4 regions of the Nocardioides massiliensis genome follow, and region 1 is predicted to be linked to each of the others. Evidence: predicted binding sites of a transcription regulator. Region 1 holds the regulator's gene; each other region holds the start of a gene.
What was found. The regulator LexA, encoded in region 1, represses DNA repair genes until DNA is damaged. The targets are predictions, from matches to a motif close to TCGAACANNTGTTCGA.

Region 1 (4,839 bases):
CCCGCACCCGCAAGGCCTCCTTCCACTGGTACGCCGAGTACCTGCGCCAGCGGCGTGACGCGAGGAGCTCCGAGGAGTCGTGACCGGGATCCGCGACGTCGCGCGCGAGGTCGGCATGTCCACCGCGAGCGTCTCGCGTGCCCTGCGTGGCCTGCCGGGGGTGTCGCCGGCGACCCGGCACCGGGTCCTCGAGGCCGCGCGTCGGCTGGGCTACGTCGCCTCCCCTCAGGCGGCCGGGCTCGCCAGCGGCACGACCCGCACGATCGGCGTCGTGGTGCCGTTCGTGACGCGGTGGTACTTCTCCTGGATCGTCCAGGGCGCCCAGGACCGCCTGCGCGGCGAGGGCTACGACCTGCTGCTCTACAACCTCGGCGGCAAGGAGAGCGCGCGCGAGCGGCTGCTCGCCACGCGCTACCTCGCCAAGCGGGTGGACGCCCTGCTCGTCCTGGCGCTCACCCCGACGCCGGAGGAGCAGGAGAACCTCCGCTCCTGGGACCTGCCCGTCGGACTGGTGGGGGCGGAGGCCCCCGGCTTCTGCTGCGTCGACATCGACGACGTCGGGGTCTCGGCCCAGGCGGTCGACCACCTCGTCGAGCTGGGGCATGAACGCATCGCCTACGTCGGCGGCGGCCTCGAGGACACCCTCGACCACCGCGCTCCGCGGCTGCGGGCCGAGGGCTGGCGAGCAGCGATGGCTCGCCACGGACTGCCGCTGGTGCCGGGCTACGACGAGGTCGGCGACTTCACGATGGCGGGCGGCGAGCGGGCGGGGGAGCGGCTGATGGAGCTCGCCGACCCACCGACGGCGATCTATGCAGCCTCCGACGAGATGGCGATCGGTGTCCTGCGGGCGCTGCGGCGCGCGGGGCGGCGTACGCCCCAGGACGTGTCGGTGATGGGCGTCGACGACCACGAGATGGCGTCGTTCCTCGACCTCACCACGGTCGCGCAACCGGTCTACGAGCAGGGCGAGGCGATCACCGCGATGCTGCTGGCCGCGCTGCGGGGCGAGCTCGCAGCAGAGAGCCCGGCGGGCAGCCCGGCGGGGAGTCCGACGAACCAGGGCAGCGCGACCCGTCGGACGTTCCCCACGACCCTGGTGGTGCGCAGCAGCACCGCACCACCGGGCGGGACCGGCTAGACCCGGCGCAGGACCGCGGTGACCTTGCCGAGGATCGTGGCGTGGGTGCCGTCGATCGGCTCGAAGGCGTCGTTGTGGGGCAGCAACCAGACCTGACCGTCGACGCGGCGGAAGGTCTTCACCGTCGCCTCGCCGTCGATCATCGCCGCCACGATCTCGCCGTTCTCGGCGGTCGGCTGCTGGCGGATGACGACGTAGTCACCGCTGCAGATCGCGGCGTCGATCATCGAGTCGCCGCTGACCTCGAGCAGGAACAGCGTGCCGTCACCGACGAGCGTCTTGGGCAGCGGGAAGACGTCTTCGACGCGCTCCTCGGCGAGGATCGGCCCGCCGGCGGCGATACGTCCCACCACGGGGACGTAGGCGGCGCTGGGGCGGTGGTCCCCGATGCCGGTCTCGTCGACCGATGCCTCGCTCGCCGGCCCGACCGAGCGGCGCCCGGCCATGGCATCGGGTAGCAGCACCTCGAGGGCGCGCGGACGGTTGGGGTCGCGCTTGATGAAGCCCTTCTCCTCCAGCGTGCGCAGCTGGTGGGCCACGGAGGACGAGCTCGCCAGCCCGACGGCCTCGCCGATCTCGCGCATGCTCGGCGGGTAGCCGCGCTGCTCGACCGACTCCACGATGACCGTCAGCACGCGCTGCTGGCGCGGCGTCAGGCCCGTGGCGTCGGGGGGTCCGTCGGGGAGCTCGCTGACGCTGGCGCGGGGACGCTTCGGGGCTGCCATGAGGCGAACCTAGACCTCCGGGCTGGTGCAGATCAAACATCTGTTCGAACGGCGTGTCGTCCCGGTGGCCGCCGAGGCGTTCGAACATTTCTTCGGTTCGGTCCTTGCGTTGTTCGAACAGGTGCTCTAGCGTCGTACGTGTGTTCGAACGAACAGGCTCTCGAATGCAGGCCCACGCCGTCGGTCCGGCTTCTCGCCGGCTCATGACTGTCGGTGCCGACCACTAGACCTCGTTCCGACCGATCCACCACCCGCTCTCTTCCCCGGAGGCATCCATGAGCACCTTGACCCTCAGCCCCAGCTTCACCCCCGTCCGCCGTCCGGCGCCGATCCGCCTGACCCGCCGCGGTCGGCTCGTCGTCCTGGCGGTCTGCCTGTTGGCGGCGCTGACGGTCTCGATCGTGGTCGGGGGCCAGTCGGTCGCCACCCGCGACGCAGGCACCCCGGTGCCCACCCGCACCGTGGTCGTCGGCGCCGGCGACACGCTGTGGGAGATCGCCTCCGACGTCGCCGCCCCCGGCGAGGTCCGCGCGATGGTCCACCGCATCGAGAAGCTCAACGCGCTCGAGGGTGCCGGCCTGCAGGTCGGCCAGGAGCTGGCCATCCCGCTCGGCTGATCGAGCCGCATTGGCGTCCCTCGCGACCACGCGGGGCGCGCACCTGATTTCTCGTCGGGCCTCCCTCGACCCGGGGTCCGACGAGAGGGGAAGACGAGGGGCGGGCCCGGGGTGGGCCCGCCCCTCGTTGCATGTCCTCCCTCTGTGCGACGAGCGTCACCGGGGCAGCGCGCTGATCCCCTCGGCCAGGAGCAGCTGCGCGCTGGTGTAGCTGGCCATGACCGCGCCCTCGAGCACGGCCGGCGCCTCGGGCCAGACGTGCTCGCGCACGGCGAGCACGCTGTCGGAGAACACGAACGACGCAGCCCCCGCCGACACCAGGATCCGCGCCGCGCGCGTGCCGCGGGCGCTGAACGCGCCGAGTGCCATCGCGCTGAGCAGCAGGCCGTACGCCGTCGTGGGCGCCTGTAGCGCCGGGTCGCGGCGGCGTGCGGCGACGCCGGCGACGACGGCGTTGGTGCCGGCCAGGACCCCGAATGCCGCCCGCAGCCGGGGGAGGCCGGGCGTAGCTACGGTGCGGGTGGCGGTGGCCGCGGGTGCCGTGCGCGTCCGTCGGGTCAGCACGAACCGCGTGAGGTAGGACCCCTGCGCGACGGCGAAGGCCGTCATGCCGGCGCGCAGGGCCCCGTCGCCGGAGCGCAGCAGCGCGACGTCGCCGGCGGTCGAGGCGAGCTGGGCGGTCACCAACAGCCGCTGGTCGCCGGCCGGGTTGCCGGCCACCAGCAGCGGCAGGAGCGCCGGCTTGGTGTAGCGGCGCAGCCGGTGGGCGCGGGGGTCCGTCGAGGCGGCCAACGCGGTGTCGGTCGCGGCGAGGGCGACGTACGCCGCCCGCAGGGCGGGTCGGCGCCAGCGGGTGCGTGCAGGGACGGGTGCGGGCGGGACGGCGGGCTCGGGCATGGCGGAAGGCTAGTGTCAGCGCGCCGCGCGCCGACCACCGCGGGCACCGGGCGCGGGGGACAGCACGCCGAGCTCGCGGAGCACCCGGGTCAGCAGGATGAGCGCGATGAGCAGGCACGCGGTGGCGCCGAGGCCCGCCAGCGTGGTGAACAGCCAGGCGATCGAGGTGCCGCTGCGGGCGAGCACGCCGAAGGTGATCGCGGCGCTGATGAGGTAGAGCCAGGCACCGATGGTGGCGACGGTGCCGAGCAGGTAGCCGAGGACGCGTCGCGGTGAGGTGCGCCGGGCGCGCCGTCCGGAGTGTCTGGCCACGGGAGGCATCCTCTCCGACCCGGGCTCCGGTTGGGGGGAGGCTCGGCGCACTACGGTGACCAGGTGCTGCTCATCACGCTGGATCTCCTGGGGATCTTCGCCTTCGCGCTCACCGGCGCGCTGGTGGCGTTGCGCAAGGACCTCGACGTCTTCGGCCTGCTGGTGCTCGCTGGGGCGACCGGACTCGGCGGTGGTTTCGTGCGCGACGTCCTGATCGGGGCGACCCCGCCGGCCGCGCTGGCCGACTGGCGCTACCTGCTGGTGCCGGTCGTGACCGGGCTCGCCGTCGCGCTGTGGCACCCGGTCTTCACCCGCATGGAGCGGGTGATCGGGGTGCTCGACGCCTTCGGGTTGGCGTTGTTCTGCGTGACCGGCACCGTGAAGGCGCTCGCCTATGGGCTGGGTCCCCTGCCGGCCGCGATGCTCGGCATGGTGACCGCGGTCGGTGGCGGCATCGTGCGCGACCTGCTCGCCGGGCGCGTGCCGGTCGTGCTGCAGAAGGACCTGTACGCCATCCCCGCCTTCGTCGGCGCGATGATCGTCGTGGGGGCCTATGAGCTGCGCGACCTGGGCTGGGACCTGCCCAACCCCGCCGTCGCGGGGGTGGCGATGACCGTCTGCCTGGGCTGGCGCCTGCTGGCGATGCGGCGCGGCTGGTCGGCCCCGCGTCCCGGAGGCAGCAGCTCCAGCGTGTGAGGCTTTACACCCGCCGCCCGGACCGCGAGGATCGCGCCCGGGGAGCACGACACGAGGAGTGGTGCATGAGCCAGGACATCGCGCAGCTGAAGGCAGTCTCGATCTTCGAAGGCCTCAGCGACGCCGACGTCAAGAGGATCGCCGCCGGCGGCACGCAGACGACCGTCCCGGCCAACTGGTCGCTGATGTCGGAGAAGACCCCTGCCGACAAGGCCTACATCGTCCTCGAGGGAGAGCTGTCGGTGCGGCGCAACGGCACCGAGATCGCCCGGCTGGGCGCCGGCGACGTGATCGGTGAGATGGGCATCGTCGAGCAGAAGCTGCGCACCGCCTCGGTCGTGTCGACCACGCCGCTGACCGTCATCCACTTCACCCGCGACAACATCGACCGGCTGTGCACCGAGGTGCCGGCGTTCGCCGCTGCCCTCAAGGTCGCCGCCGACGCGCGGCG
Region 2 (4,839 bases), 810 kb from region 1:
GTCGGCGCCCCCGACGATCACCGGGACGTCGTGGAGCTCGGGACGCTCACGCAGCATCACCGAGGCGTAGAAGCAGTCCATGTCGACGTGCAGCAGCCGGCACGCCAGGGACGGGTCGCTCACGGCGCACCCGCGCCGGCGACGTGATCGGCGTCAGACGCGGGTGGCGAGCACGTGGAGCTGCTGGGCGAGGGGGAGGTACTCGGGGCGCTCCGCGACCGCGGACTCGAGGGCGAGGAGCGCCTCGGCCGCGCCTGGCTCGAGATCGAGCAGAGCGCTGGGCACCAGGTCGGAGAAGACCCGGACAGCGTGGACCGTGTCGATGCCGAAGCCCGCACCGGTGGCGCTGGCCCGGACGTCGTCGACGGTGAACCGGCGCGGCCCGCTGGTCGGCGGGGTCTCGAGCAGCTCACGGGCCTGGTGGAGGTGGCCGGCCATCGCCCGGGCGAGGACCGCCGCGTGCAGCTGACCGACGACGACGCTGAGCAGGCCGCCGGCGGGGAGCACGCGCGCGAACGCCTCCCAGGCCGGCGCGGGGTCGGGCAGGACGTCGAGCACGCCGTGGCAGAGCACGGCGTCGACCGAGCCCGGCTCGACCAGGGACGACAGCGACTCGACGTCGCCCTGCAGTCCGCGGACCCGGTCGGCGACGTCGCGCTCGCGGGCGCGCCGATCGAGCGCAGCGAGGGCGTCGGGGCTGGGGTCGACGACGAGGACATCGGCGCCGAGGCCCGCCACCCGGACGGCGAAGTCGCCGGTGCCGCCACCGACGTCGAGCACGCGCAACCGCTCCGCCCGGCGCTCGCGCAGCACGGACCCCAGGGCAGTCTCGAGGGCGGCCCACACCACCGCGGTCCGGGCGAGACCGCGGCGCTGGCTGACGGTGGCGGAGCCGGGGTCGCCGGCGCCGGGAGGAGGAGGTGCGCTCGCCATGCGCCCCACTCTCTCATCCGAGGCTGCTCAGCCGGCGCGTCCGACACGGCCCGCGGGGCGGGTCGCCGGGAGCGCGCTCGGCACGGTCGTGACCACGACGCTCCCCTGCGCCAGCCCCAGCGACCGCTCCACGAGCGCGAGGAAGTGGTCGGCCTCGCGGACGAGGTCGTCGGCCTCCCGTTCGGTGACGGCGTGGCGGGACCCGGCCTCGGCAGCAGCGCGCTTCGCCGCACCGGCGGCGAAGAAGCTCGCCCACTCCTCGAACTCCGGCGCAACCGTGGACAGCAGCACCCAGGCGTTGCGCTGGCGCCGCGCCCGGGGCGTGGCGGGCCGGGCCCGCGCGGCCAGCACCGCGGCCGTCGCCTGCAGCGCGGCGACGTGGGCGGCGGCGTACCTGCGTCCGGGCTCGGTGGCGGCGACCGCGTCCTGCAGCGAGCGCGCCGAGCGCTCGAGTGCGGTCAGTGCGGTCTCCGGGACCAGGTGGTGTGACATCGGGCCTCCCCTTCTCATCGAACACGTGTTCGACCCTGATCGAAGGGTAGACCCCGGCACCGACAGTCGGTCAAGACCGACCGTTGCGCGGGGAGCGAAGGCTCAGGAGACGAGCTTGAGACCGATGACGCAGCCGACGATGCCGGCGACGAGCAGCACCCGGGCGACGGAGAACGGCTGGGCACCGGTGGCCAGCTCGTAGGCGACGGTCAGACCGGCACCGATCCCGACCCACACGGCGTACGCCGTGCCCGTGGGCAGGGTGCGCATCGCCCAGGCCAGGCCGGCCATGCTGATCACGACGGCGACCCCGAAGACGGTGGTGGGCCCCAGCTTGGTGAGGCCGGCAGAGCGCCCGAGCGCGGTGGCCCACACCGCCTCGAACACCCCGGACACGACCAGCACGATCCATGCGAGCACGACAGACCACTCCTCTGCGCCGTCTTGTCGCTGGCCGGGTACGGCGCACCTCGTCCGGTGCCGCTTGCAGGCACCCCCAGTGTCTCAAACAAGGCTGAGTTCCTAGAGTCGGGCGCCATGAGCGACGTCACGACCGACCAGCCGGCGGAGCACCCCTCGATCGCGGCGTTCCGTGCGGAGCTGGCGGCGCGCGGCGGGACCGGTGAGATCCGGGTCCTGCCCGACGCGGTCCACACTGCTGCACTCGCCGCCGATGCGTTGGGCTGCGAGGTCGGCGCCATCGCCAACAGTCTGCTCTTCGACGCGGACGGCGAGCCGGTGCTGATCCTCACCTCCGGTGCGCACCGCGTCGACGTACCCCTCGTGTCGGCGGCGCTGGGCCGTGGTGAGCTGCGGCGCGCCAAGCCGGACTTCGTCCGCACCCACACCGGACAGGTCATCGGCGGCGTCTCCCCCTTCGCCCACCCGGCTCCGGTGCCGACGTGGATCGACCCGTGGCTGGCGCGCCACCCCGTCGTGTGGGCGGCGGCCGGACACCCCGCGGCGGTGTTCAGCTCCACCTACGACGAGCTCATCGCCCTCACCGGTGCGACACCGCTCGACGTCGAGTGAGGACCCCGTGAGCACGATCGAGGTCCGGCCCGCGACGGAAGCCGACGCGGCCGACGTGGCGCACGTGCACGTCACCACCTGGCAGCAGGCCTATGACGGCCTGCTCCCGGCGACGCTGCTCGACAACCTGTCGGTGGAGCAGCGCACGCACTGGTGGGCGGAGTTCCTCGCCGACGTTCCGGCGCGCAACACCGTGCTGGTCGCCGTGGTCGACGGCCGCGTCGTGGGCTTCGTCGGCGTCTGCCCCACCCGCGACGAGGACCTCGACCCCGACACCACCGGCGAGGTCGCGGCGATCTACCTGCTGCGCCCGTGGTGGGACCGCGGCATCGGGGCGCAGCTCATCACTGCGGCGGAGGAGGCACTGGTCGGTCACGGCTTCACCGACGCGACGTTGTGGGTGCTCGCCGACAACGACCGTGCGCGGACGTTCTACGAGCGGCGCGGATGGGTGCCCGACGGCGGTGAGCGCACCGAAGACCTGCACGGGCGGCTCGTCCCGGAGCTGCGTTACTGGCGCTCGCTGAGCGACCGTTGATCGTCCATCCGCTGCCGGCTGCCGTTCAGCGCGTCGGCGCAGCCTAGGGTCTAGCCCATGGCACGCGTGGTGGTGATCGGCGGTGGGCTCGGCGGCATGGCCTCGGCCGTGCGCCTGGCCAAGATCGGGCACGAGGTGACGCTGCTCGAGGCCCGCGAGGAGCTCGGCGGGGCCCTCGGCCTGCTCGCGCACGACGGCTACACCTGGGACGCCGGCCCGAGCGCCACTCCCCTGCCCGGCGCGATCCGCGACCTGTTCCGCAAGTCCGGGCGACCGCTCGAGCGGGAGGTCGAGCTCGTCGCGGTGCCGCAGTTCCGCGAGCACCGCTTCGAGGACGACACCCGCGTGACGTTCGCCGCCGGACGCGTCCCCCAGCAGGAGGCCCTCACCGCCGCCCTCGGCGAGAAGGCGGCCGCGGCATGGATGGCCTGGACCGAGTCGTTCCACACGCCGTGGGAGACCGTGCGCCGTGAGTATCTCGAGCGCCCCTGGGCCCTCGACCTGGTCGACCGCAGCACCCGCGACCTGCTCTTCAGCCGCGAGACGCTGCACAAGCGGGTGCGGAAGTCGTTCAAAGACGTCCGGCTGCGCGCCATCGCCCTGCACCACGCCGAGCTCGCCGGACACGACCCGCGCAACGTGCCGGCGTGGTGGGGCGTGCTCGACTACGTCGAGCAGAAGTTCGGCGTCTGGACCGTGCCGGGCGGCCTCGGCCAGCTCACCCAGGTGCTCACCAAGCGCCTCGGCGAGCGCCGCGTCACGGTGCAGCTGGGCACGCCGGCGACCGACGTCGTCGTGCGCAACGGCGCCGCCGTCGCCGTCGCCACCCGCGAGGGCGAGCTCGCCGCCGACCTCGTGGTCTGCGCCGTCGACCCGCGCCGGCTCCCGACCCTCGCGCGCCACGTCGCGCGGACGATGCCCGCACTGCCACCGGTCGTGAGCCACCTGGGCCTTGGCAGCTCCGCCCCCGACCTGGCCACGGAGACCGTCTTCCACCGCGAGCCCACCATCGTCGTACGGCGATCGGGGGTGGGGCCCGACGGGACCCTCGGCGTCACGCTGCTGGGTCGTGGCCGGGTGTCGGAGGACATCGTGGTCGCGCTGGCCCGCTACGGCCTCGACCTGCGCCCCCACATCGTCACCCGCGTCGACGAGAACCCGCGCCAGCTGGTCGAGCGGCTGCACGGGTCGCCGTACGGCGTGGCCTGGCAGGGTCGGCGTACCCTCACCGACCGGCTGTCGACGCGCACGCCGATCCCCGGCGTGTTCGCTGCCGGCGCGCACGCCGCTCCCGGGGCCGGCGTCCCCTTCGTCGCCCTCAGCTCCGCCCTGATCGCCCAGGAGGTCGGTCCGGCCTGAGGCGGGCAGTTTCACCGCCCGAGCCACGACACGCCCGCTCGTCGTACGAAACTGGCGCCCCAAACGCCCGGTTTCGATAGACGGGCGGTGAAACTGCCACCCGGTACGGCGCCCGACGGGCGCGCCGCGTCAGGCGTGGACGCCCAGACCCTCGTAGATCTCGCGGGTGGCGCGGGAGCGGTTGAGGGTGAAGAAGTGCAGCCCGGGAGCACCACCGGCGAGCAGTTCGTCGCACAGCTCGGTGGCGATCTCGACACCGATGCGGCGCACGTCGGCGGGGTCGTCGACGCCGTCGAAGCGCTGCACCACCTCGGCCGGCACCTCGCGTCCGGACAGCTCCGCCATGCGCACGATCGAGCGGGCGCTGAGGATCGGCATGATGCCGGGCAGGAGCGGGATGTCGATGCCGGCGCGGTCGCAGCGCTCGCGCAGCCCGAAGTAGTCCTCGGCGCGGAAGAACATCTCGGTGATGCCGAACTGCGCCC
Region 3 (4,839 bases), 250 kb from region 1:
CGCACCCGTGTCGACCACCAGGCCCAGAGCACGAGCACGGGCTGGAAGAACAGCCGGCCGAGGCGCTTCTGGTCCGTGTCGAGGCCGAAGCCGTCCTTGGCCTCGACGTACTGCGCGATGTTGCCCGGGAAGATCGCGACGAAGAAGATCGCGACCACCCAGCCGACCTTCGGACGCAGCGACGCCGGCGTGAGCAGCAGCGCGAGGCCGAGCACGATCTCGACGATGCCGGAGACCACCACGACCGCATCCGTGTCGACAGGCATCCATCCGGGGACCTGGGCTTCGAACTCCTTCCTCGCGAAGGTCAGGTGCGAGACCCCGGCGAAACCCAGGAAGCTGCCGAGGGTGATCCGGCCGAGGTGCCGGGCCAGGCCGGCGGTCGATGCGCTCGTGGGTCGACTCATGAGTCGATGGTGCCCGAGCGGTCCACACGCACGATGGCGTCGTCGTCGACCATCGTGACGTGCAGGTCCAGGGTGGGGGCGCTGTCCTGCGTACGCCGATCCAGGTGCCGACGCGCGGCCGGCACCTGCTCCGGCGCCAGCAGGGTGAGGAAGACCCCGGCATGCGACCACCACACCGGGAGCTGGTCGAGCACCTCCCGGAAGCCGTCAAGGCCGTCGGCACCGCCGGCGACCGCGAGATCAGGCTCGTGGCGGCGCAGGTCGGGATGGATCGACTCCAGCGCCGTGTCCGGCACGTGGGGGAGGTAGCCGACGACAGCGTCGACGCGTCCGGCCAGCTCACTCGGGAGACCCGCCAACCAGGAGCCCTCGTGCACCCCGAAGCCGTAGGTCTCGCCGTTGCGTCGGGCGCAGGAGAGGGCGGCCGGGTCGATCTCGGTGGCCTCGACCCGCCAGTCGGGGAGGGCGTGTCGCAGCGCGGCGGCGATCGCACCGCTCCCGCACCCGACGTCGACCACGATCCCGGGCGGGCGCTCGCGCAGGTGCGCGACCGTGAGCTCGACCAGCGCCTCGGCGCGGCGCCGGGGGACGAACACCAGGGGGTCGAGCTCGACGTCGTGGCCGGCGAAGCGAGCCACGCCCAGGAGGTGCTCAAGGGGGATGCCCGCGGCACGACCCGCGACGACCTCGGCGACGCGGGAGGCGTCGGAGCCGACGTGGCGCGCCACCTCGGCCGCCTCCGCCTCGGCGAAGACGCAGCCGGCACGGCGCAGGGCATCGGCGAGTGCACTCACCGCACCACCGTAGGCACTGGCGTCAGCGGCCTGCGCCGCAGGTCAGGCACGGTGCGGTAGGACTGTGAGCATGCACACGCGAACTCTCGGCACCCACCAGGTCGGCGCGATCGGCCTGGGGCTCATGACCTTCTCCCAAACCGGCGAGCAGCCCCGCGACCAGCTGCTCGACACGATCCGCACCGCCCTCGATGCCGGCGTGACGCTCTTCGACACCGCCGATGCCTACGGTCGCGCGGAGAGCGGCACCGCCGCCAACGGCGAGAACGAGACCCTCGTCGCCGGCATGCTCGACGAGCTGGGGGTGCGCGACCGCGTGCTGCTGGCCACGAAGGGCGGACACGTCCGCACCGATGACGGCGGTTGGGCCGTCGACAGCACCCGGGAGCACCTGCTCTCCGCGGTCGACGCCAGCCTGTCGCGACTGGGCGTCGAGCAGATCGCGCTCTGGCAGCACCACCGGCCCGACCCGGACGTCACCTGGGAGGAGACGGTGGCGACGCTGCGTGAGATCGCCGACTCCGGCAAGGTCGCCGCGATCGGACTCTCCAATGCCGATCCCGCACAGATCCGGCATGCTCACGAAGCCCTGGGGGAGGCGCTCGTGAGCGTCCAGAACCAGTACTCGCCGGCGTTCCGCAGCAGCCAGCCCGAGATCGACGTGTGCGCGGAGCTGGGACTGGCGTTCTTGCCGTGGAGCCCGCTGGGCGGACTGACCAACGCCAAGGAGCTGGCCGACAAGCACCCGGCCTTCGCCGAGATCGCCACCGAACGCGGCGTGAGCGCGCAGCAGGTCGCGCTGGCCTGGGAGCTCGCGCAGTCGCCGGTGGTCATCCCGATCCCGGGCGCGAAGCGACCCCAGAGCATCCGCGACTCCGCGGAGGCCGCCGACCTCGTCCTGACGCCGGAGGAGATCGCTCGGCTCGACGCCTCGTGAGCTGACCGGTCGTGCGTCAGCCTGGTCACTCCCGCCGGGGGTAGGGCGGGGGTGTCGTGTGGTGGACGGTGAGGAGAACGGAGCCGGCGCGGCGGCGGACGGGCTCGCCACGCTGGGTGGTGAACCGGTAGGTGCGGCCAGGCTTCACATGCGGCCGCTCATGGGGTCGTTCGTGGCTGCGTCGCGGAGGAGCCGGTGGGCGCAGCGGGCGCAAAAACTCCTGCAGGCGCCGCTCGAGGCGGGACGCGGAGTCCGGTGCCGGCTCAGGAGCGGGTGCGAGGTCGGGCTCGGGAGTCGCTCCAGTGGTGCCGTGCGTGGGGACGGTGATGACGAGCTTGCCGTGATGGACCAGCCGGTGGCACGGCCCACAGAGCCCGATGAGGTTGTCCAGGTCGGTCGCCCCGCCGGCCGACCACCAGGTGAGGTGGTGGATCTCCTCCACCGGCAGCCCACATGCCGGGGTGGCGCACCGGTGGGCTTGGTGGGCCTCGACGGCTTTGCGTTGCCGCAGCGTCGCGACCCGACGGGTGCGTCCGACATTCAGCACCCCGGAGTCGGGTGCGGCACCGGCGGTGGTCACGACCGTGACCTGTCCCAGGCACGCGAGGTAGCCGACCAGTGCGGGACCGATGGGTCCGAACCCCTCCAACCGTGCGACCGGCGCGAACGGGTCCGCCGCACCGCCGTCCGGTGCCGCACCGCCGGGGCTCGCACCGTGCTGGGCTGCGGCTGCGGCTGCACCGAAGACGTCGGCAGGCACGGTGACGGTCATATGCGGTCGTACGCCTTTGTCGGCGGGCAGGACACCGCCGTCGAGGATCCCGGTCAGCAGCGCGGACAGCCCGGCGCAGCGACGTGCGGAGGCGGTGCGTTCATCGCCTGCGTCGCTGGGTTTGGTCAGTGAGTCGAGGACGGCTTTGAGCTGGGCGCCGGTGGTGGCGCCGAGGAACCCGGTGACGTTGAACCCGTCGCCACACCGCACCAAGCGGAGGTCTTCTTTGTCCATGCCCTCAAGCCAGGCCCGGTCGAGCTCGTCGGGATGGAGCCGGGCGCGCATCTCGCGCACCACGCTCATCAACGCACCCGGCTCGTGAGTCACGGCGTAGTCGACCAACGTCTCCTCGGCCGCCAGCATCTTGTCCACACCGATGTGCTTGATACCGAAGGCGAACACGTTGAGGTGCTCGGTGCGCAACCGGCCTGCTGAGGCCGCAGCCCCGACCTTCGCCATGACTCCGGTGACCCGACTGGTGCGCCGCAACCGGGCGGTCTCGTGGGCATCGAGGCGCAGCTCGCGCCGCGCCCAGGTGGTGATCGTGGAGGCGCCCTCGTCCTCGAAGCCCTTGGTCTCCACCAGCTCCGTGATCCCCGCGACCCGCAGCACATCACACACATCACGCCCGGTCTGCGCCGCCCGCAACATGTCGGTGGCCGGAGCTAGCGTGTCCACCAGGTCAGCGACCTCCCGCAGCACCCTCGCGACAGCAGCGCGGTCGACCACGCCGGTGGTGTCGGTGATGGAGGAGGGGTCCATGACCCGACGATACTCGAACATATGTTCGACCACAAGGCGCGTGAGAACTTCCCTCAGAAATGTTCTCGGTCGTGTCGATTGCCGTGGGTCGCCGTTCGACGTCAGGGTGAGAGGCGCCCGACGGCGGGTGCCGACACGGCAGGAGACCCGAGATGAAGTTCATGCTGATCATGCGAGCCACGCCCGAGGCCGAGGCGGCGTACGCCGAGACCGACTTCGAGGAGATCATCAACGCGATGGGGGCCTACAACGAGGCGCTCATGAAGTCCGGTGTCCTGCTCGGTGGTGACGGCTTGGCGCCCGAGCCGGGTTTCGTCGTCGACTTCTCCGGCGAGGAGCCGATCGTCACCGACGGGCCCTACGGCGAGGTCCACGAGCTGTTCAACGGCTTCTGGATCCTCCAGGTCTCCTCGCCCGAGGAGGCGCTGGAGTGGGCGCGCCGGTGTCCGCTCGGACCGGGGTCCAAGCTCGAGGTACGACGCGTCACCGACGAGACGGACTTCGCCGACTACGCCGACAACGAGTACGTCCAGAAGGAAGCCGAGTGGCGTCGCGAACTCGGGACCGAGTGACCGGTTACCGGTGACCAGCGAGCAGACCCGGACGGTCGAAGCGGTCTGGCGGGTCGAGGGTGCGCGCGTCGTCGCTACCCTCGCCCGCCTCACCGGCGACCTCGCCCTGGCCGAGGACCTCGCGCAGGAAGCGCTGGCCGAGGCGCTCGAGTCCTGGCCGCGCTCCGGCGTACCCCGCAGTCCGGGTGCCTGGCTGACGACGGTGGGGCGGCGCCGGGCGATCGACCTGTTCCGGCACAACGCACGCCTCGGCGCCCGGTACGCCGCGTTGGCCCGGGACCTGGACTCGGAGGTGGTCACGGAGTCACCGGACGGGTCCGACGACGACGTCCTGGGGCTGATGTTCACCGCCTGCCACCCGGTGCTACCCCGGGAGTCCCGGGTCGCACTCACCCTGAAGGTGGTCAGCGGGCTGGGGACCGAGGAGATCGCGCGGTTGCTGCTGGTGTCCGTGCCGACCGTGCAGCAGCGCATCGTGCGTGCCAAACGGGTGCTCGGCGACGCGGACGTGCGGTTCGATGTCCCGTCGCCGGAGGAGTGGGGGAGCAGGCTCGAGACGGCGCTCTCCGTCGTCTACCTGGTCTTCACGGAGGGC
Region 4 (4,839 bases), 1.5 Mb from region 1:
ACGCCGGCGATCAGCGCGATCGAGACCGCCAGGACGCCGATCACATGGACCCCCAACATCCGTGGCGTCACCAGCGCGCGAAGCGGGGAGACGTCCTCGGCGAACGGGTCGGGGGCCACCTCTCCACGGTACGGCGTGACCTGCGCGACACGCGGTCGAGCCCCGGTTCGAGCGAACGCACGATGGGCGGCCCGCACCCTAGTCTGGCGCGATGATCGCGCGCGTCCACCATCTCGACTGCGGCACCATGGTCCCGCTGCTGGCCGGACGGGTGCTGCCGGAGCGGCTGGTGGCGCACTGCCTGCTCCTCGAGCGCAGCGACGGGCTGGTGCTGGTCGACACCGGATTCGGGAGCGCCGACGTCGCCGACCCCCGGGGCCGGCTCGGGCCTGCGTTCGTTCGCGTGGCCGGCGCGCGTCTGGACGAGCGACAGACCGCAGCGGCGCAGGTGCGCGCGCTCGGTCACGACCCGCGCGACGTGACCGACGTCGTCGTGACCCACCTCGACCTCGACCACGCCGGCGGCATCTCCGACTTCCCGACCGCGCGGATCCACGTGCGCGACGACGAGCTCGCCGCGGCGCGCGCCCGCCGGACGCCAGCCGAGAAGAACCGCTACCGCCGCGCACAGTGGGCCCACGGTCCGCACTGGGTCGAGCACCGTGCCGACACCGGCATCGACTGGTACGGCCTGACCGCCGTGCCCGTGCTGCCAGACACCGATGACATCGTGATGGTCCCGCTCGCCGGCCACACCCGTGGCCACGCCGGGATCGGCGTACGTCGCCCCGGGGGTGGGTGGCTGTTGCACGCCGGCGATGCCTACTTCGCCACCGAGGAGAAGACCGACCCGCGCCGAGCCCCGCGGGGCATCCGCGTGCTGCAGACGGCGATGCAGGTGTCGGGGAAGCTGCGCCACGAGAACCAGGAGTGCCTGCGCGCGCTGCACGCGACCCACGGGACGGGTGCGAGCCCCGCGGTGACGATGTTCTGCGCGCACGATGCCAAGGAGTTCGCTGCGCTCGCGCGCGTGAAACCGTGATGGCACCAGTGCTCTGGCAAGATGACGGACATGAGCCTCAGCCCTGACCATGACCGCCGTGCGCTGGTCGTGGAGGACGATGCCGACATCCGGGAGCTCATCGTCTTCTCGCTCGAGGCCCAGGGCTTCACGGTCAGTCAGGTCGGTGACGGCCGGGAGGCCGTGACCGCGGCGCGCGACCTCGATCCCGACCTGATCACGCTCGACCTCGGCCTGCCCGGGCTCGACGGCATCGAGGTGTGCCGGCGAATCCGCGAGTTCAGCGACGCCTATCTGATGATGGTGACCGCGCGCGACGAGGAGGTCGACAAGCTGATCGGCCTCGAAACCGGGGCCGACGACTTCCTGTCCAAGCCGTTCTCCCCGCGCGAGCTCAAGGCGCGCGTCAACGCGATGTTCCGCCGCCCCCGGCGAGCCGTCGTGGCCAGCGAGCCGGAGCAGGACGTCCTCGAGCACGGCATCCTGCGGGTCGACGTCGACGGCCGTCGGGTCCAGGTCGACGGTCAGGAGCTCGAGCTGACCCGCACGGAGTTCGACCTGCTCGCCGAGCTGATGCGGACGCCGGCTCGGGTCTGGAGCCGCGAGGCGCTGCTGCGCTCGGTCTGGGGCGACGAGTGGACCAGCGACACCCACCTCGTCGAGGTCCACATCGGCAACCTGCGTCGCAAGCTCGCCGCGGCCAGCGACGGTCAGCGGTTGATCCACACCGTGCGCGGTGTGGGCTACCGGATGGAGTGAGCGCCGGCGCGCCGCGGGTCAGGCGACCTGTCCGAGGTGGCGCTCGAGGTCGGTTCGAACGCGCTCGGCCGCTGCCGTCAGACGGGACGCGAGCTCGCAGGCCGCGACGGCGACGTGCTCGCGCAAGTGGTCCTCGAGGTCAGCGGCCAGCGCCTGGAGCTGACGGGCACCCACGGTCGCGGAGGACACCTTCAGGCTGAGGACCGCGTCCATCGCCGCGACGGCGTCGTCCCCGCTCACCGCGGCCTGGATGCGCTCGACCCGCCGCGGCAGCATGAAGAGGTACGCCCGGGCGAAGCGCTCGGTCGCGCTCGGGTCCTGCAGCGCGTCGACGAGCGCGGCAAGCACCGCGGGATCGAACGCAGGGAGCGTGCTCTCGTCGCGCAACACGGCTGCCATCACTGGTGCCTCCGGGATCTGGGGAAGATCAGTACAGCCTCGCCGATGGCGCTCAAGGTGGGGAGTCTCCGAAGGTCCGGATTTGCGCAAGAACGCCGCAAGAACCTCACCGTCAGGGGTTGTCAGCGTGTTCGAACTGGTATACGGTTAGTGGTACGCCGTACCGGCGACGAGGCCTCGCATCCAGCGCTGGTCGAAACCGGACGGACAGACGCACCACGGTTAGTAATTGCCCCACCCGAGAGCGTGGATGGGCCCCCGGCGTCGCCGCGTAGATCAGTTCATCGATCATCACGCTGCGCGAAGGGAGGCCCCCGTGATGAACAGTCAACACCCCATCACCGACAGCCTCGCCGTGCTGCACGCCGCACTCGACCAGGTCGGGGTCGCCCAAGCCTGGGCACTACCGCCCGAGGCCAAGAAGCAGGTCCTGCGCGACCTGGCCCGCGCCGAAGCCCGCGTGACCGCGATGAAGCTGCAGGTCCTCGCCCTCTCCGCCGACCTGGCCGAGGAATCCGGCGACAAGGACGCCGGATCCTGGCTGGCCCGCGACCAACGCCTCGAACGCCGCAACGCCCGCCTCGACGACAAACTCGCCAGCGCCCTCGACACCCGCTGGCACCACCTCACCGACGCCTTCACCGCCGGCGCAGTGAACCTCGACCAGGTCCGCGTCATCGCCCGCGCCCTCGACGAGCTCGTCGAGGGCAACGACGACCTCGACCCCGAACTGGTGCAGCGCGCCGAACACACCCTGATCGACCACGCCACCAAGTTCGGACCCCGCGAGCTGCGCATCCTCGGGCGCCGCATCCTCGAACACCTCGACCCCGAAGGCACCCAAGCCCGCGACGAACGCCGCCTACGCGACGCCGAAGCCCACGCCAACAAAACCCAACGCCTGTCCTGGCGATCCCTCGGCGACGGCACCACCCGCCTCACCGGGGTGATCGGTGACGACGTCGCCCACCGCCTCGAGACCATCCTCAACGCCTTCGCCCAACCCCGCAAACAAGCAGCCGCCGCCGACGGCAAACTCATCCCCCGCCCCCGCCTCATGGCACTCGCTTTCCGCGACCTCCTCGAACGCCTCGACCCCACCCGCATCCCCGATCACGGCGGAGACGCCACCACCGTCGTCGTCACCATCACCCTCCACGAGCTGCGTGAGGGGCTCGGCAAAGCCGGGCTCGGGTTCGACCCCGACGGCGACGACACCCATATCACCCCCGAGCACGCCCGCCGCCTGGCCTGCCAAGCACAGATCATCCCCGCAGTCCTCGGCCAAGCCGGCGAGATCCTCGACCTCGGGCGCGCCAGCCGCCTGCACACCCCCGCGATGCGCAAAGCCATCCGCCTCCGCGACAAGACGTGTCGCGCCGACGGCTGCGACATCCCCGCCACCTGGTGCGAGATCCACCACCTGGTCCCGTGGAGCGAGGGCGGCAAGACGTCGGTCAAGGACGGCGTCGCGCTCTGCAGCCACCACCACCACATCGTTCACGACCCCGCGTTCGACCACGAGCGACATCCCGACGGCAGCTTCAGGTTCTACCGACGCAGATAAGCGCCGACGTGCCGCACGGGACGGACGGACCCCAGGCAACCAGGAGCGAGTCCGGGCGCAGCTCCGATATTGCGCTAGCGCGGAACCCCCTCTGCGCGCGCCCACAGACATGCATCGACCGGTCGCCCTATCGTGAGAGACGATGACTTCCGTGGAGGCAAGCAACAGCGACGGCGAGATCTACCGCATTGCCGTCGACGAATATCGCTTCCAGGCGCAGTTCAACTGGAGCCGCGTGCAGTATCTGCTCGCGTTCAATGCGGGAATACTCGCGGCTGGTGTAGCACTAGCGAACTCGTCGGGGAGGCTGTCGGTGGTTGTCTTCTGCCTCGGCATCCTGGCCTGCGTGATGACCGGACTCGTTCATAAGGTTCAACACCAGTACTACCGCAAGGCTCGCGACCGAATGCGTCGCGTGGAGGAGCAGTTGGCGATTGCACCCAACCTCCGAGTCGACACGACCTCGAAATTGAGCGGCAGCGACCGAAAGATCAGCGTCACTGAGATCATCTACCTCTTGCTTGCGTCAATCGCGCTCGCGAACCTCGCTGCGGTAGTCCTGGTACTGCGCTAGTGCCGCGTACGACGAGAAGATTCTCGGGATCTCTCCCGACTACGTGGCGCACATCAACACAGGGGTCCTCAACGAAGTCGACGGACCGATGCTGAAGTACGGCTTACAAGAGATGGACCAGCGGCCGCTGTGGCTTCCGGTGCGTCCCTGAAGCGCCCCAGGTTCTCCGCCGCTCCTATGCGGGTTGCGGCTCTCGGTTGAGGGCCGCGTAGTGGGCTTGCTCGAACTCCACTGGGGTCATCATCCCAAGAGAGCCATGCAGGCGTCGGTTGTTGTACCAATCGACCCATCCAGCGGTGGCGTACTCGACGTCTCCGAGGCTCCGGTAGGGGCCGGCGTGGAAGACCGTTGTGCGGACGCACTCGGTCTTGTACAGCCCGATCACGCACTCCATCAGGGCGTTGTCGTAGGCATCGGCAACAGACCCGATCGAGGGCCGGATCCCTTCCTCGGCGAGGTGCTCAGTGAACGCGATCGATGTGTATTGCGACCCGGCGTCGGCGTGACCAATGAGCTCAC

Region 2: J2S59_RS16670 (SAV_6107 family HEPN domain-containing protein) is a predicted target of LexA. The motif match lies at 1,443-1,458, and genes of this name have one in related genera.
Region 3: J2S59_RS14015 (HNH endonuclease signature motif containing protein) is a predicted target of LexA. The motif match lies at 3,686-3,701, and genes of this name have one in related genera.
Region 4: J2S59_RS05455 (HNH endonuclease signature motif containing protein) is a predicted target of LexA. The motif match lies at 2,311-2,326, and genes of this name have one in related genera.

The regions. Positions count from the first base shown of each region.
Region 1 covers NZ_JAUSQM010000001.1:2,571,060-2,575,898, forward strand. Annotated here, with positions in the region: gene J2S59_RS12680 (GH1 family beta-glucosidase) at 1-83, shown strand, start outside; gene J2S59_RS12685 (LacI family DNA-binding transcriptional regulator) at 80-1,141, shown strand; gene lexA (transcriptional repressor LexA) at 1,138-1,866, opposite strand; gene J2S59_RS12695 (LysM peptidoglycan-binding domain-containing protein) at 2,142-2,483, shown strand; gene J2S59_RS12700 (lysoplasmalogenase family protein) at 2,640-3,380, opposite strand; gene J2S59_RS12705 (hypothetical protein) at 3,396-3,692, opposite strand; gene J2S59_RS12710 (trimeric intracellular cation channel family protein) at 3,756-4,388, shown strand; gene J2S59_RS12715 (Crp/Fnr family transcriptional regulator) at 4,454-4,839, shown strand, end outside.
Region 2 covers NZ_JAUSQM010000001.1:3,377,817-3,382,655, forward strand. Annotated here, with positions in the region: gene dinB (DNA polymerase IV) at 1-123, opposite strand, end outside; gene J2S59_RS16665 (methyltransferase) at 154-933, opposite strand; gene J2S59_RS16670 (SAV_6107 family HEPN domain-containing protein) at 961-1,425, opposite strand; gene J2S59_RS16675 (DMT family transporter) at 1,528-1,845, opposite strand; guanidine-III (ykkC-III) riboswitch at 1,859-1,922, opposite strand; gene J2S59_RS16680 (YbaK/EbsC family protein) at 1,963-2,457, shown strand; gene J2S59_RS16685 (GNAT family N-acetyltransferase) at 2,465-2,995, shown strand; gene J2S59_RS16690 (phytoene desaturase family protein) at 3,053-4,354, shown strand; gene metF (methylenetetrahydrofolate reductase [NAD(P)H]) at 4,484-4,839, opposite strand, start outside.
Region 3 covers NZ_JAUSQM010000001.1:2,816,097-2,820,935, reverse strand. Annotated here, with positions in the region: gene J2S59_RS14030 (DoxX family protein) at 1-407, opposite strand, end outside; gene J2S59_RS14025 (N5-glutamine methyltransferase family protein) at 404-1,201, opposite strand; gene J2S59_RS14020 (aldo/keto reductase) at 1,272-2,138, shown strand; gene J2S59_RS14015 (HNH endonuclease signature motif containing protein) at 2,164-3,672, opposite strand; gene J2S59_RS14010 (YciI family protein) at 3,825-4,244, shown strand; gene J2S59_RS14005 (RNA polymerase sigma factor) at 4,255-4,839, shown strand, end outside.
Region 4 covers NZ_JAUSQM010000001.1:1,068,184-1,073,022, forward strand. Annotated here, with positions in the region: gene J2S59_RS05435 (SURF1 family protein) at 1-119, opposite strand, end outside; gene J2S59_RS05440 (MBL fold metallo-hydrolase) at 212-1,042, shown strand; gene J2S59_RS05445 (response regulator) at 1,073-1,780, shown strand; gene J2S59_RS05450 (Hpt domain-containing protein) at 1,799-2,179, opposite strand; gene J2S59_RS05455 (HNH endonuclease signature motif containing protein) at 2,499-3,746, shown strand; gene J2S59_RS05460 (RipA family octameric membrane protein) at 3,889-4,320, shown strand; one part of gene J2S59_RS05465 (IS3 family transposase) at 4,496-4,839, opposite strand, start outside.